DNA from 3 places in the Dietzia sp. WMMA184 genome. Region 1 is predicted to be linked to each of the others. Evidence: riboswitches for the same ligand, from Rfam matches in the RefSeq annotation. Region 1 holds a riboswitch; each other region holds the start of a gene.
The links. Region 1 has a riboswitch for cobalamin ahead of CK206_RS11980 (ABC transporter substrate-binding protein). Riboswitches for the same ligand answer to the same signal wherever they lie in the genome.
Positions count from the first base shown of each region.

Region 1 (4,275 bases):
CGAGGAGGTAGTTCTCCACCTCGACGGACGAGATCCACTCGCCACCGGACTTGATGATGTCCTTCGCGCGGTCGGTGAGCTGCAGGAACGCCTCGGGCTTGATATACCCCACGTCGCCGGTGCGCAGCCAGCCGTCGTCGAAGGAGTCCGAGGCGTCCACCTTGTAGTAACTGCCGGTGATCCACGGGCCGCGGACCTCCAGCTCGCCGACGGACTCGCCGTCCCATGGCAGGGCCTGGCCGGAATCGTCGACGATACGGGCCTTCACGCCGGCGATGAGTCGGCCCTGCGTCATGCGGAGCTCGAACTGCTTCTCCTCCGGCAGGGAGGCCTTCGGGCGGGACAGGGTGCCGATGGGCGAGGTCTCGGTCATGCCCCACGCGTGGACGATGTTGATCCCGTATTTGTCCCGGAACTTGCGGATCAGCTCCGGCGGGCACGAGCTGCCGCCCACGACGACCGCACGGAAGCTCGACATGTCGATGGGGTGGTCCACGCTGTACGCGTCCACTGCCTGCCAGATCGTGGGGACGGCGGCGGCCAGCGTCGGACGCTCGGAGGCGATCATCGCGGCCAGCGGCTCGGGCTGTAGGAAACGCTCCGGCATGAGCAGCGAGGCGCCCACCATGAACGCGGCGTACGGCAGGCCCCACGACATGGCGTGGAACATCGGCACGATCGCCAGCACGTTGTCGTCGAGCGAGATGTCCATGCCGTCGGACATGCACACCTGCATCGAGTGGAGGTAGATCGACCGGTGCGAGTAGACGACGCCCTTCGGGTCGCCGGTGGTGCCCGAGGTGTAGGCCATCGCGGCGCCGGAGTTCTCGTCGACCTCCGGCCAATCGAACTCGGTGGGCTGGGCGGCGAGGAGCGCGTCGTAGTCGTGCACCTGGATGCCCTCGGGAGCCTCGAGGTTCGCGGCGCCCCCACCGGTGACGATGACGTGCTCGACCGTCGAGAACCGGGGCAGGAGCGGCTGCAGGAGCGGGACGAGGCTCGGGTCGACGATCACGACCTTGTCCTCTGCGTGGTTGGCCACGAACTCGAGCTGGTCCGGGAACAGCCGGATGTTCAGCGGATGCAGCACGGCGCCCATGGACGGGATCGCGAGGTAGGCCTCCAAGTGCTCGGAGTTGTTCCACTGGAATGTGGCGACCCGCTGGTCACCGTCGACCCCCAGGGAACGCAGCGCGTTGGCCAGCTGCGCGGCGTGCTTGCCCAGATCGCCGTAGGTGATCTTCCGTGGTCCCTGATCGGTCCAGGTGGTGACGACCGCATCGGAGTGGACGGTCGCACCGAACTGCAGGATCGTGCTGATGTTCAACTGCTCCGGCATCATCGTGCTCTTCATGAGGGGCTCCTTGATCGAGGGGTGGCGTCTGTCACTCTCGTGTCGAGACTACCTGACGTCCATGACGTCCTTGGGCCGTGTGGGCGATCACCCGTCGAGGTCGTCGAAGACGGTCTGGACGGTCCTCGTCGCCGCGAGGGCCGCCGGCGCGCCGCAGTACTCCGAGGCGTGGATGACCGCCTCGGTGATCTCCTCGCGGGTCAACCCGTTGGTCAACCCGCCGCGTACATGCCCCGCCGGCTCGGCGTCCGCGCGCAGTGCCACGAGCATCCCGATATTAAGCAGGCTGCGATCCCGTCGGTCCAACCCGGGCCGGTTCCAGATGTTGCCCCACACGTTCTCTGCGACCACGTGCTGGATCGCCTCCGACTCCGTCCCGACAGCCCGGTCCATGGCCCGGTCGACGAAGTCGTCGCTCATCACCTCGCGCCTGGTCGCGAAACCCTGCTCGCGCAGATCCGCGGCCGAAGGCCCCTCGCCTGCAGAACTCGTCGTCGTCGTCATCTCCACGGTCCTCTCCCACTGCCGACAGGTATCGCGATCCATCCTCCCCGACCGTCGTCACCAGCTCCGCGTGACCTCGCCCCGCCCCGGCCAGGCGCGGGGACGGCTCGGACAGGGGCGACAGCGGATGTATGGGATGGGCGGACGCGACGACGGGTGGGATACCCTCGACGGGTCCGGCCACCAGCGTCGGACCCCGCGGCAACTCGGCGGAAGTCGGTGCGAATCCGACGCTGTCCCGCAACTGTGATCCCGTCTCAGGACGGGCGAGCCAGGTCGGCCGGTTCCGCGGCAGCCGTACGTACTGACCTCGGACGAAGGACGGTCGCGTGCAGCGGCCCAGGCCGCGGCCCGAGCTGTTTTCTTCCTCCGAATCACGGAGGATGCCATGCACCATCCACGAGCCCGCTCGCTGCTGCTCGCCCCCCTGGCCGCCCTGGCGCTGGTCGCCTCCGCGTGCAGCGGCAGCGGCACCGGCGGCGACGAGCCGGCCCCGGCCGACCAGACCTCCGCCGCGGCGGAGGAACCGCAGGCGATCGTGTCGCTGGCCCCCACCACCACCGAGATGCTCTACGCCGTCGGCGCCGGGGACAGCGTCGTGGCGGTCGACGAGCGGTCCGACTTCCCCTCCGACGCCCCGGTCACCGACCTGTCCGGCTACACGCCCAACCTCGAGGCGATCCTGGGATACGCGCCGGACCTCGTCGTGCTCACCGACGACACCGGGGACATCGTGGCCGGCCTCGAACGCTCCGGCGTCGAGGTGCTGCAGCTGCCCGCCGCGCAGACCCTCGACGACACCTACACCCAGCTCGAGCAGGTCGGGGCGGCCACCGGGCACATCGGCGAGGCCGCCGAACTCGTGTCGCGGATGCAGAGCGAGATCGACGAGATCGTCGCCTCGGTGCCGGAGCGCGAGACCCCGCTGACGTACTTCCACGAGCTCGACGACACCTACTACACCGTCACCGACGACACCTACGTCGGGGAGATCTACTCCCTGTTCGGCCTAACCTCGATCGCCACCGGCGACGACCCCTACCCGCAGCTGTCCGAGGAACTCATCCTCGAGGCCGACCCGGACCTCGTGTTCCTCGCCGACGGCCAGTGCTGCGGCATCACCCCGGAGGTCGTGGCCGAGCGGCCGGGTTGGGACGGACTCACCGCCGTGCGCGACGGGCGCGTCCACGTGGTCGACGAGGACCTGTCCAGCCGGTGGGGCCCGCGCGTGGTCGACTTCATGCGCGAGGTCGCCGCGATCGTCACCGCGGTGCCCGACGCCGCGCCGGAGACCGCGGAGAGCCCCGCGAACCAGCCCGCCTCGTGACCCGCCCGTCGCCCCGCCGCGCCCTCGTGCTGGGCGGGGCGACGCTGTTGCTGGCCGCGGCGGTCCTGCTCGGCACCCTCATCGGCCCGGCCGGCCTCACCCCGGGCGGCGTGGTGCTCGAACTGGTGGGCCGGCTGCCGCTCGTCGACATCAACTCGGGGTTCACCGAACGTCAGCAGGTCATCCTCTGGGAGATCCGCATCCCACGCGTGGTGCTGGGCGCGATCGTCGGCGCGATGCTCGCGATCGCCGGGGCCACCTACCAGGGCGTGTTCCGCAACCCGCTCGCCGACCCGTACCTGCTCGGGGTGTCCAGCGGGGCGGGGCTGGGCGCCACCCTGGCGATCGTCGTGGGCGGCGCGATGGGCTCGGCGATGGTGCCGCCCGCCGCGTTCGCCGGCGGCATGATCGCGGTGCTGGCCACCTACACGCTGGGCCGCAGTGTCGGCGGTGGACGCAGCGAGGTGGTCATCATCCTCGCCGGCGTCGCCGTGGCGGCGTTCGCCAGCGCCATCCAGACGTTCTTCATGCAGCGCCACGACGAGACCCTGCGGCAGGTGTACTCGTGGACGCTCGGCCGCCTCACGACCAGCGGCTGGACCGACGTGCGGACGGTGCTGCCGTACGTGCTCGTGGCGGTGGCCGTGATCGCCCTGTTCCGCCGCACCCTCGACGTGATGGCGGTCGGGGACGCCGAGGCCGCGACGCTGGGGATCGCCCCGGCGCGGGTGCGCCTGGTCCTCATCAGCGTGGCCACCCTCGGCACGGCGGCGGTGGTGTCCGTGTCGGGCCTGATCGGGTTCGTGGGCATCGTCATCCCGCACGCCGTGCGGATGCTCATCGGGCCGGGGCACCGCCTGCTGCTGCCGGTGTCGCTGCTGGTAGGCGCGGCGTTCCTCATCCTGGCCGACGTCGTCGCCCGCACCGCGATGAGCCCGGCCGAGCTGCCCATCGGAGTGGTCACCACCGCGATCGGCGCCCCGTTCTTCCTCATCGTCCTGCGCCGCAGCCGGGGGCACATATGACCGCCACACCACCGGCGTCACCCGCGGCGGCCGCGTCACCCGCGCCGGTCGCCCTGGCCTGCCGC
Region 1 is NZ_NXEI01000001.1:2,608,802-2,613,076, reverse strand. It holds gene CK206_RS11990 (long-chain fatty acid--CoA ligase) at 1-1,354, opposite strand, end outside; gene CK206_RS11985 (carboxymuconolactone decarboxylase family protein) at 1,442-1,858, opposite strand; cobalamin riboswitch at 2,014-2,158, shown strand; gene CK206_RS11980 (ABC transporter substrate-binding protein) at 2,247-3,185, shown strand; gene CK206_RS11975 (iron ABC transporter permease) at 3,182-4,210, shown strand; gene CK206_RS11970 (ABC transporter ATP-binding protein) at 4,207-4,275, shown strand, end outside.

Region 2 (4,275 bases), 1.6 Mb from region 1:
GTCCTTGATCTCGCACAGCCAGCCGTCCACGTGGAGGAGGAAGTCGTCGAACTCCTCGTCGTCGGGGCGCTGCTCGAGTCCCAGGTCCTCGTGCATGTGCGCGGACTGCATGAGGGTCCAGATCTGCGCGCGGATGGCCGGGAGCTTGGCCGGGTCCATCGACGCGATGTTCCCGTACTCGTCGAGCAGCTGCTCCAGCCGGGCGATGTCTCCGTACGACTCCGCGCGGGCCATCGGCGGGACCAGGTGGTCGACGATCGTCGCGTGCGCGCGGCGCTTGGCCTGGGCGCCCTCGCCGGGGTCGTTGACGAGGAAGGGGTAGATCAGCGGAAGGTCGGCGATCGCCGCGTCGGTGGCGCAGTCCGCCGAGAGCGCGGCGTTCTTGCCCGGCAGCCATTCGAGCGAGCCGTGCTTGCCGATGTGCACCAGCGCGTGCGCGCCGAAGCCGCGGGCGAGCCAGCGGTAGGCGGCCAGGTAGTGATGGGACGGCGCGAGCTCGGGGTCGTGATAGATGGCGACCGGGTTCTCGCCGAACCCGCGGGGCGGCTGGATCAACAGGACGACGTTGCCGGCCTGGATGGTGGCCAGGACGATCTCTCCGGCGTCGTTGACGAACAGCTCGCCCGGCGCGGGCCCCCACGCCTCGACCATCTCCGCACGCAGCGCCTCGGGCAGGTCCGCGGTCCAGCGCAGGTAGTCGTCGGTGGAGATCCGGACGTGGCTGTCGGTGAGCTGGGCGCTGGTGAGCCACTCCTCGTCCTGCCCGCCCGCGGCGATGAGCGCGTGGATGAGGGCGTCGCCGGCGGCGGTGTCGTCGGGGAAACCGCCCTCCGCGACGGTGCCATCCGCCCCCGGCTCGGTGAGGTCGAGGCCCGGTCGATCGAGAAAGCGCGCGATGGGGCCGTCGTCCGGGCCCAGGTCGTAACCCTCGTCGCGCATCCGGCGCAGCAGGCGGATGGTCGAGACCGGGGTGTCCAGACCGACGGCGTTGCCGATGCGGGAGTGCTTGGTCGGATAGGCCGACAGGACCAGCGCGACCTTGCGGTCGGCGGGCGCCACATGGCGCAGCCGCGCGTGGGCCACGGCGATCCCGGCGACACGCGCGCACCGCTCGGGATCGGCCACGTAGCGGGGCAGTCCGTCGGCGTCGATCTCCTTGAACGAGAACGGCGCAGTGATGATCCGGCCGTCGAACTCGGGGATCGCGATCTGGTTGGCGGAGTCCAGCGGGTTGACGCCGTCGTCGGAGGCCGCCCAGTCCTCGCGGCTCCACGTCAGGCACAGGCCCTGCAATACGGGAATGTCGAGCGCGGCGATGCGCTCGACGTCCCACGTCTCGTCCTCGCCGCCCGCGCTCACCGTGCCGGGAGTGGTGCCGCCGGCGGCGAGAACCGTCACGACCAGCGCATCGAGAGTGCCAAGGGCGTCGAACAACTCGTCGGGGGCCGAGCGCAGGGAGCCGGCGAAGACCGGCACTCCCACCGCGCCAGCGGCGTCGATCGCGTCGGCCAGCGCGTGGGCGAACCCGGAGTTCCCGCTCACCTCGTGGGCGCGGTAGTAGAGCACGCCCACGCGGGGCAGGCCGGGGGCTTCCGTCGTGTCCGGCCGCGGCGGCATACCCCACACCGGCACGTTCTCCGGCGGCTCGAACCCGGCGCCGGTGAGCAACACGGTGTCGGCCAGGAACGCGTGCAGCTGCGCCAGGTTGCCCGGGCCGCCCTCGGCGAGATAGCGGTGTGCCTCGGCCGCGGTGCCGATCGGGACGGTGGACAGCTCCATAAGGTCGGCGTCGGGGGTCTGCTCGCCACCCAGGACCACCACCGGAACGCCCGCGCCGAGCACGGCGGCGAACCCGGCGTCCCACGATCGCCGCGAGCCGAGGATGCGGACCACCACCAGGTCGGCGCCGTCGAGCAGTTCGGGCAGATTCGCCTCGACGTCGAGTCGAGACGGGTTGCCGAGCGTGAACGCCGCGCCGGATTCGCGCGCGGAGAGCAGGTCCGTGTCGGAGGTGGACAACAGGGTGATGCGGGGCACGTCGTGCTGTGCCGAGGCGCCATCAGGGGACGCCAAACGCCGGGTGGGGCGCATGTTCTTCTCCAAACCCTCGTGGAACATGTCGCCGTGGCCGGTCTCCTGGCTTCCGCATCAACGCCGTGCGACCGACCTTCCCGGACCCGTGGATCCAGTGGTCTCCGACCCGTGAGGGACGGACGAGGGCCGCGTGACTCCGCGACTACAGTGGCGAGGGCCGCGCCGGCTTTTCCTCCGGCTTCCCGAACACCACGGCACCGGCGAGCCTATCCGGCGGACCCCGCCAGTGGCCGCCCGGCCGTCGCGCGAGGGTCAGGAGCGACTTACCTGGCTGCCTCGCGTCAGCCGGGGACGGCCGTCCCGGTCAGGGGAAGTCCACCACCGCGAGGTTGAGGGGCAGCTCGTTCATCCGCGGCTCCGGCGAGAGGGTCGCCCCGTCGACGAAGGTGCCGGACAGGAAGTCGTCGGCGTCGGCGATCCGCTGCGGCGGGACCTGCCCGGCGTAGTCGAACCCCTTCAGCTCGTACGGCAGCGAGTCGGCCTCGAGCAGGCTCGGCCCGTCCATGAGCTGGAAGTGCAGGTGCGAGGCGTTGGCGTTGCCGGTGTTCCCGAGCTTGCCCAGCACCTGGCCCTCGGTCACCGTGTCGCCGGGTTTCACCGTGACCGAGCCGGAGATCATGTGTGCGTACATCGCGTACACGCCGTCACCGAGGTCGAGCACCACGTGGTTGCCGTCCACGTTCTCGACGGTGAGCTTGGAGGCCAGTTCCGGGTTGCTCGCGGGCAGGACCCCCGGCGCGTTGGCGTCCATCCCGTCGAGGACCGAGACGACGGTGGCGTCGGCGACGGCGAGGATCTCGGCGCCGTAGTCCACGTAGCTCTCGTTGTGGTTCCTGTCGCCGGTATAGAACTCGCCCTGGTCGTTGGTGCGCTTCCAGTCGATCGCGAAGCGCTGGCTGTTGTTGAGCTTGCCGTTGACCGACATCACCGAGCTGCGGTGCGGGAACCCCGGTTCGCAACACCCGTTGAGGGCCACCCAGTTCTCGCCCCGCACGGGCGGTGCGATGACCGGAACGGTCCGGGTGGAGAAGACGACCGGTGTCGTGAGGTAGTCGATGGGCCCCGGCTCCCCGAACGCCGGCGAGGCGGCGCCGGTCCCGTAGAGGTGGTGCAGCACCGCGTCCGGGGCCTGGTCGAGCGAGTCGAGGGTGAAGTCGATGAACACGACCCGGCTCTCCTGCGGCGGGATCTGCGCGGTGTCGACGTACCCGGCGGGCAGGTCCCGCAGGCGGTTGCAGTCGCCGAAGACGCAGTCCGGATCCACCAGCTCGTTGGCGGAGAAGCTGGCGATGACCTTGGAGGGATCGGCGCCGTCCACCACATCGATCTTGTCCACGCTCGCCGGCACCTTGGTGGCGTTGGTGAGCTGCAGGTCGTAGGCCACGTGGTACTTGCCGTCGGTGCCCTTGAACGGCAGCGGCGGGCTCCCGATGGGGACCACGGTGATCGCGGTGAACGCGTCCGGGACGGTCACCCCAGCGACGGACCCGGCGGCCGGTGATGCCGTGGTGGTGGTGGCCGCTTCGGCGGCGGCGGGTTCGGTGGCGGCGTCCGACGAACACCCGGCCGCGACCAGTGCGACTGCGGTGAGGACGGAGGCGAGAAGGGTGGGTACGCGGCGAGGTGTCACGGTGGAGCTCCGTTTCTTCAGTTGTGAAGAGAAACTTACCACCGGGGATCGGGAAAATGAACGCGCGCGTCGGGCTGCCACAATGGCCCCCGTGAGCATCGCCGAACCCACCCGCCGGACCCGTGGCGAAATGTGCCCGGGCGTCCTGCGGCCGTGGCCGGCCTCCGACGGCGCCCTGGTCCGGCTGCGCGTGCCGGGCGGCCGCGTGTCACCGGCGGCACTGGCCGGCCTGCACGGGGTCGCCGTGAGATACGGCGACGACGACAACGTGCACGTCACGACACGCGCGAACCTGCAACTGCGGGCTCTGCCGATCGGTCCGGACGGGCAGCTGCCCGGCGAGGTGGTGGCGGCGATCGCGGAGACGGGCCTGCTCCCCGCGCCCGGGCACGAGCTGGTGCGCAACGTCCTCGTCTCGCCGCTGACGGGCCTGGGCGAGTCGTTCGGCGGGCAGGCCCGGGGCCGCGCGGACCTGCGGCCGGTGACCGAGGCGCTGGACGCCGGGCTGCTGGCCGATCCCGCGCTCGGCGGCTTGCCGGGCCGGTTCTTGT
Region 2 is NZ_NXEI01000001.1:1,021,208-1,025,482, forward strand. It holds gene cobN (cobaltochelatase subunit CobN) at 1-2,091, opposite strand, end outside; cobalamin riboswitch at 2,109-2,303, opposite strand; gene CK206_RS04710 (M23 family metallopeptidase) at 2,399-3,724, opposite strand; gene CK206_RS04715 (nitrite reductase) at 3,816-4,275, shown strand, end outside.
Region 2: another riboswitch for cobalamin. It lies ahead of cobN (cobaltochelatase subunit CobN); the one in region 1 lies ahead of CK206_RS11980 (ABC transporter substrate-binding protein).

Region 3 (4,275 bases), 1.6 Mb from region 1:
TCGGGCACGATCTCCGGCTGTCCCTTGGGCATCAGGCCACCTCGTTCCGGGGGTCGACGCCCCGGGGGCGCGCGGTGCGGGCGCGGGCTGTGTGAACGTCGACCGTGTCGGTGAGTCCCTCGGCGGTGACCTCGCCCAGTGGCACGTGCTCAGCGCCCAGGTGCCCGGCGAGCTCGGAGGCCAGGCCCATCCGGAAGCGGCCGGTCTCGCAGTCCACCACCACCGAGGCCACGCCGAGGGAGGCCAGCCCGGTCGCCGCGGTGCGGGACCTGGCGAGGGCGTCCGGGCCGTGGGTGGCGCGGCCGTCGGTGACGACGACGAGGAGGGCCCGCCGCCGCGGATCGCGGACGCCTTCAATGCGCAGGACCTCGGCGGCGGTGAGCAGTCCCTCGGCCAGTGGGGTCCGGCCGCCCGCCGGGAGTTCCGCGAGGCGGGTGGCCGCGATGTCGACCGACGACGTGGGCGGCAGGGCCACGTGGGCCGCGGACCCGCGGAAGGTCACCAGTCCCACCTTGTCGCGGCGGCGGTAGGCGTCCAGCAGCAGGGAGAGGATCGCGGTCTTGACCTGCTCCATCCGGGTGCGGGCGGCCATGGAGCCGGAGGCGTCCACGCAGAACAGCACGAGGTTCGACTCGCGGCCCTCGCGGACGGACGAGCGCAGGTCCTCGGCGGCCAGCCGGAGTCGGCCACCGTCGCGGCCGGCCTCGCGACCGCGGGCGGGCTGCTGCGGCGCGGCGGACCGAATCATGGCGGGCAGGTGCAGGTCGGACCCGGTGAACGCGCCCGCGCCGATGCGGCGTCCGCTGGTGGTGATCGCCCTCGACCGGCGGCCGGCCGCGCCGTGGCCGGTGCCGGCGACGGCGAGCAGGCGGGTGCGGTACGGCGCCGCGGCAGCGGTGACCGTGCCTGGCTCGGGCGGGGTGGGCACGGGAGCGTCGGACCGCGAGCCGTCGCCGGGGGTGTCCTCCGCGGCGTGTCCGCCGGGCTGCTCGTCGGCTCGGCCGTCGGCGTCGTCGTCCGATTGGCCGTCCGCCTGGTCGGTGCCCGCGGTGCCGGAGTTGTCGCCAGCGCCGGGGCCGTCCTCGGTTTGCTCGGTCTGCTCGGGCGCGTGCTCGTGCCCGGCGTCCTCGGCCGACGCCCGCGCCGGGGTCGACTCAGCATCCGGGGTGTCTGCCGACGCGGACTCCTCTGCGGACTCCGACTGTTCGGCGTTCTCGGCCGGCGCGGTCTCGTCCCGGGGGTCGGGATCGGGCTCGTCGTCGTCGCCCAGGAGCCGTTCCAACAGGTCCTCGTCGAGCCCCGGCGCATCGAACGGGGCACGACGGCGGCGGTGGGGCAGCGCCATGCGCGCGGCGACGCGGATGTCCTCGCGGGTAATCCGGGTCCGGCCCTGCCACGCGGCGTGGGCGGCGGCGGTGCGGGCGGTGACGATGTCGGCGCGCATGCCGTCCACGTCGAAGCCCGCACACACCCGGGCGATGGTCGACAGCGCCCAGGGGGTCAGCGACACCCGGTCGAGCACGCGCCGCGCGGCGGCGATCCGCTCGCGCACTGCGACCTCGTCAGCGGCGTGGGCGGCGACGAATCCCGCCGGGTCGGCCTCGAACGCGATCCGGCGGCGCACCACCTCGGCCCGTAGCTCCGGGTCCCGGGGCGCGGCCACCTCCACGGTGAGGCCGAAGCGGTCCAGCAGCTGGGGCCGGAGCTCACCCTCCTCGGGGTTCATGGTGCCGATCAGTACGAAGCGCGCGGCGTGCTCCACCGAGATGCCGTCGCGCTCCACGGTCACCCGGCCCATCGCGGCGGCGTCGAGCAGCAGGTCCACCACGTGGTCGTGGAGCAGGTTGACCTCGTCCACGTAGAGCAGTCCGCGGTGCGCGCGGGCGAGCAGGCCAGGTTGGAACACGGTCACACCGTCGGCGAGCGCACTCTCCAGGTGTAGTGATCCGGTGATGCGGTCCTCGGACACCCCGATCGGTAGCTCGACCAGGCGGACCGGCCGCCGCTCGGTGGGCGCGTCGTGGGGGATACGCCCGTCCGGGGTCTCGGAGCCGCGGTCCTCGGGTGCGGAGGAGAAGCGGTCGCCGGTGACGACCTCGACCTCCGGCAGGATCCCGGTGAGGGCGCGAACCATCGTGGACTTGGCCGTGCCCTTCTCACCGCGGATCAACACGCCGCCGACCGCCGGGGACACCGCGGTCAGCGTCAGGGCCAGCGCCATGTCGTCGGAACCGACGACAGCGCTGAAGGGGTAGTGCAGTGGCATGGGGGCTCCCGCTCTCGTCTGCCAGGCTGGTCAGCGCGAGGCCGGTCTCCGGACTTCCCGGCTCATCTCGGACGTGCGCGCGGGGCGCGATCGCCTGAGAGGCCGGGTTACCGTAGCGGGCCCTGTGCCGGATTCTCACCGGCTTCCCTGATTCTCCCCTCCGCTCCGCCAGTGGCGGGTCGTGGGGCACCTCGTGCTGTGGGGTCTGTTCGGTTGTGTGGTCCCGAGGCTAGCCCAACGGCCTGTCCCGGGGCGCCTCAGGTGTCGCGGTAGGGTTCCGCGTCATGAATGCACGGGTGGTGGTCGTCGGCATCGGCGGCGACGGGTGGGCGGGGCTCGACGAGGCCCGCCGTCGCGCCGTCCTGGGCGCCGATGTGGTGCTCGGCGGGGAGCGTCATCTGGCGATGATTCCGGGCGACGTGACGGCCGAACGAGTGCCGTGGCCGCGGCCGCTGCGGGACGGGTTGCCGGAGCTCCTCGAGCGGTTCCGCTGGCGGTCGATCGTGGCCCTGGCCTCGGGTGATCCGCTGGTCGCCGGGATCGGCACCACCCTGATCGATGTACTCGGCGTGGACGCGGTGGAGGTGCTCCCGGCGGTGTCTTCGGTCGCGCTGGCCTGCGCCCGGATGCGGTGGCCCGCCGAGTCCGTGGCGGTGCTGCGCGACCACCGCGCGCTGCCCCGGGAGCTGGCGCCGGGACGGCGGGTGCTGGTGCTCTCGGCCGACCGGCACACGCCGGGAGAGGTCGTCGCGATGCTTGTTGGCGCCGGCTTCGGGGGGAGCGCGATGACCGTTCTGTCCGATCTCGGGGGCCCGGCCGAGGCCCGTTTTTCCCGCGCGGCGCGCGACTGGGCGGCTGGCCGCGAGGCTCCCGCCCTGCACGTGTTGGCGGTTGAATTCGTGGCCGACGCGTCCGCCCGCCCGCTCGGGCTGGCGCCGGGATTGCCCGACGACGCCTTTGAAAACGACGGCCAGCTCACCCGCCGCGACCTACGCGCCTCGGCCCTGTCGCGGCTAGCACCGGCCCCCGGTGAGCTCTTGTGGGACGTGGGCGCCGGCGCCGGGTCGGTGGGCATCGAGTGGATGCGCGCTCACCCGTCCTGCCGGACTATCGCCATCGAGGCCGATCCCGGGCGGGCGGCGTGTATCGCGCGCAACGCCGCGCGGCTCGGGGTGCCGTCGTTGGAGGTCGTCTACGGACGGGCGCCCCAGGCTCTGGACGATCTGCCGCGGCCGGACGCGGTGTTCATCGGTGGGGGTGGCACCGCTCCTGGCCTGCTGCGACAGTGCTGGGAAGCGCTGGCGCCGGGCGGCCGGCTGGTCGCCCACGCGGTGACGCTGGAGACCGAGCGCGTGGTGGTCGACGCCCGCTCCGAATTCGGCGGGGAGCTGACCAGGATCCAGGTCGAGCACGCGGACTCGATCGGCCGGTTCACCGGCTGGGCCCCCGCCCGTGCGGTGGTGCAGTGGGTGGCCGTGAAGCCCTTCGTCGCTACGGCTGATACTTCGGAAACAGGGGAGAGCTCGTGACCGTTCACTTCGTGGGAGCCGGCCCCGGCGCCGCCGACCTGCTGACGCTGCGCGCGGCTGCGGCGCTTGCCGCCGCCGACGTGTGCCTGTACGCGGGGACGTATCTCGACGACGGTGTGCTCGACCACTGCCGACCCGAGGCCCGGTTGGTGGACACCCAACATCTGGACTTGGATGGGATCATCGGCGAGATCGTCGCCGCTCACGCAGAGGGTCTCGAGGTGGTCCGGCTGTGCTCGGGTGACCCGTCGCTGTACTCGGCGCTCGCCGAGCAAACTCGCCGACTCGACGCGGCGGGCGTTCCGTGGGATGTAGTTCCTGGTGTTCCCGCCTATGCCGCCGCGGCCGCCGAGCTGGGCGTGGAGCTCACGGTTCCCGAAGTGGTTCAGTCGGTGGTGCTCACCCGTGTTCAGGCGCGATCGACGGCGATGCCGTCGACTGAGTCGTTGGAGAATTTCGCCGCCACCGGCGCGACGCTTG
Region 3 is NZ_NXEI01000001.1:1,054,337-1,058,611, reverse strand. It holds gene cobO (cob(I)yrinic acid a,c-diamide adenosyltransferase) at 1-32, opposite strand, end outside; gene CK206_RS04860 (magnesium chelatase subunit D family protein) at 32-2,266, opposite strand; cobalamin riboswitch at 2,288-2,475, opposite strand; gene cbiE (precorrin-6y C5,15-methyltransferase (decarboxylating) subunit CbiE) at 2,551-3,795, shown strand; gene CK206_RS04850 (cobalt-precorrin-4/precorrin-4 C(11)-methyltransferase) at 3,792-4,275, shown strand, end outside.
Region 3: another riboswitch for cobalamin. It lies ahead of CK206_RS04860 (magnesium chelatase subunit D family protein); the one in region 1 lies ahead of CK206_RS11980 (ABC transporter substrate-binding protein).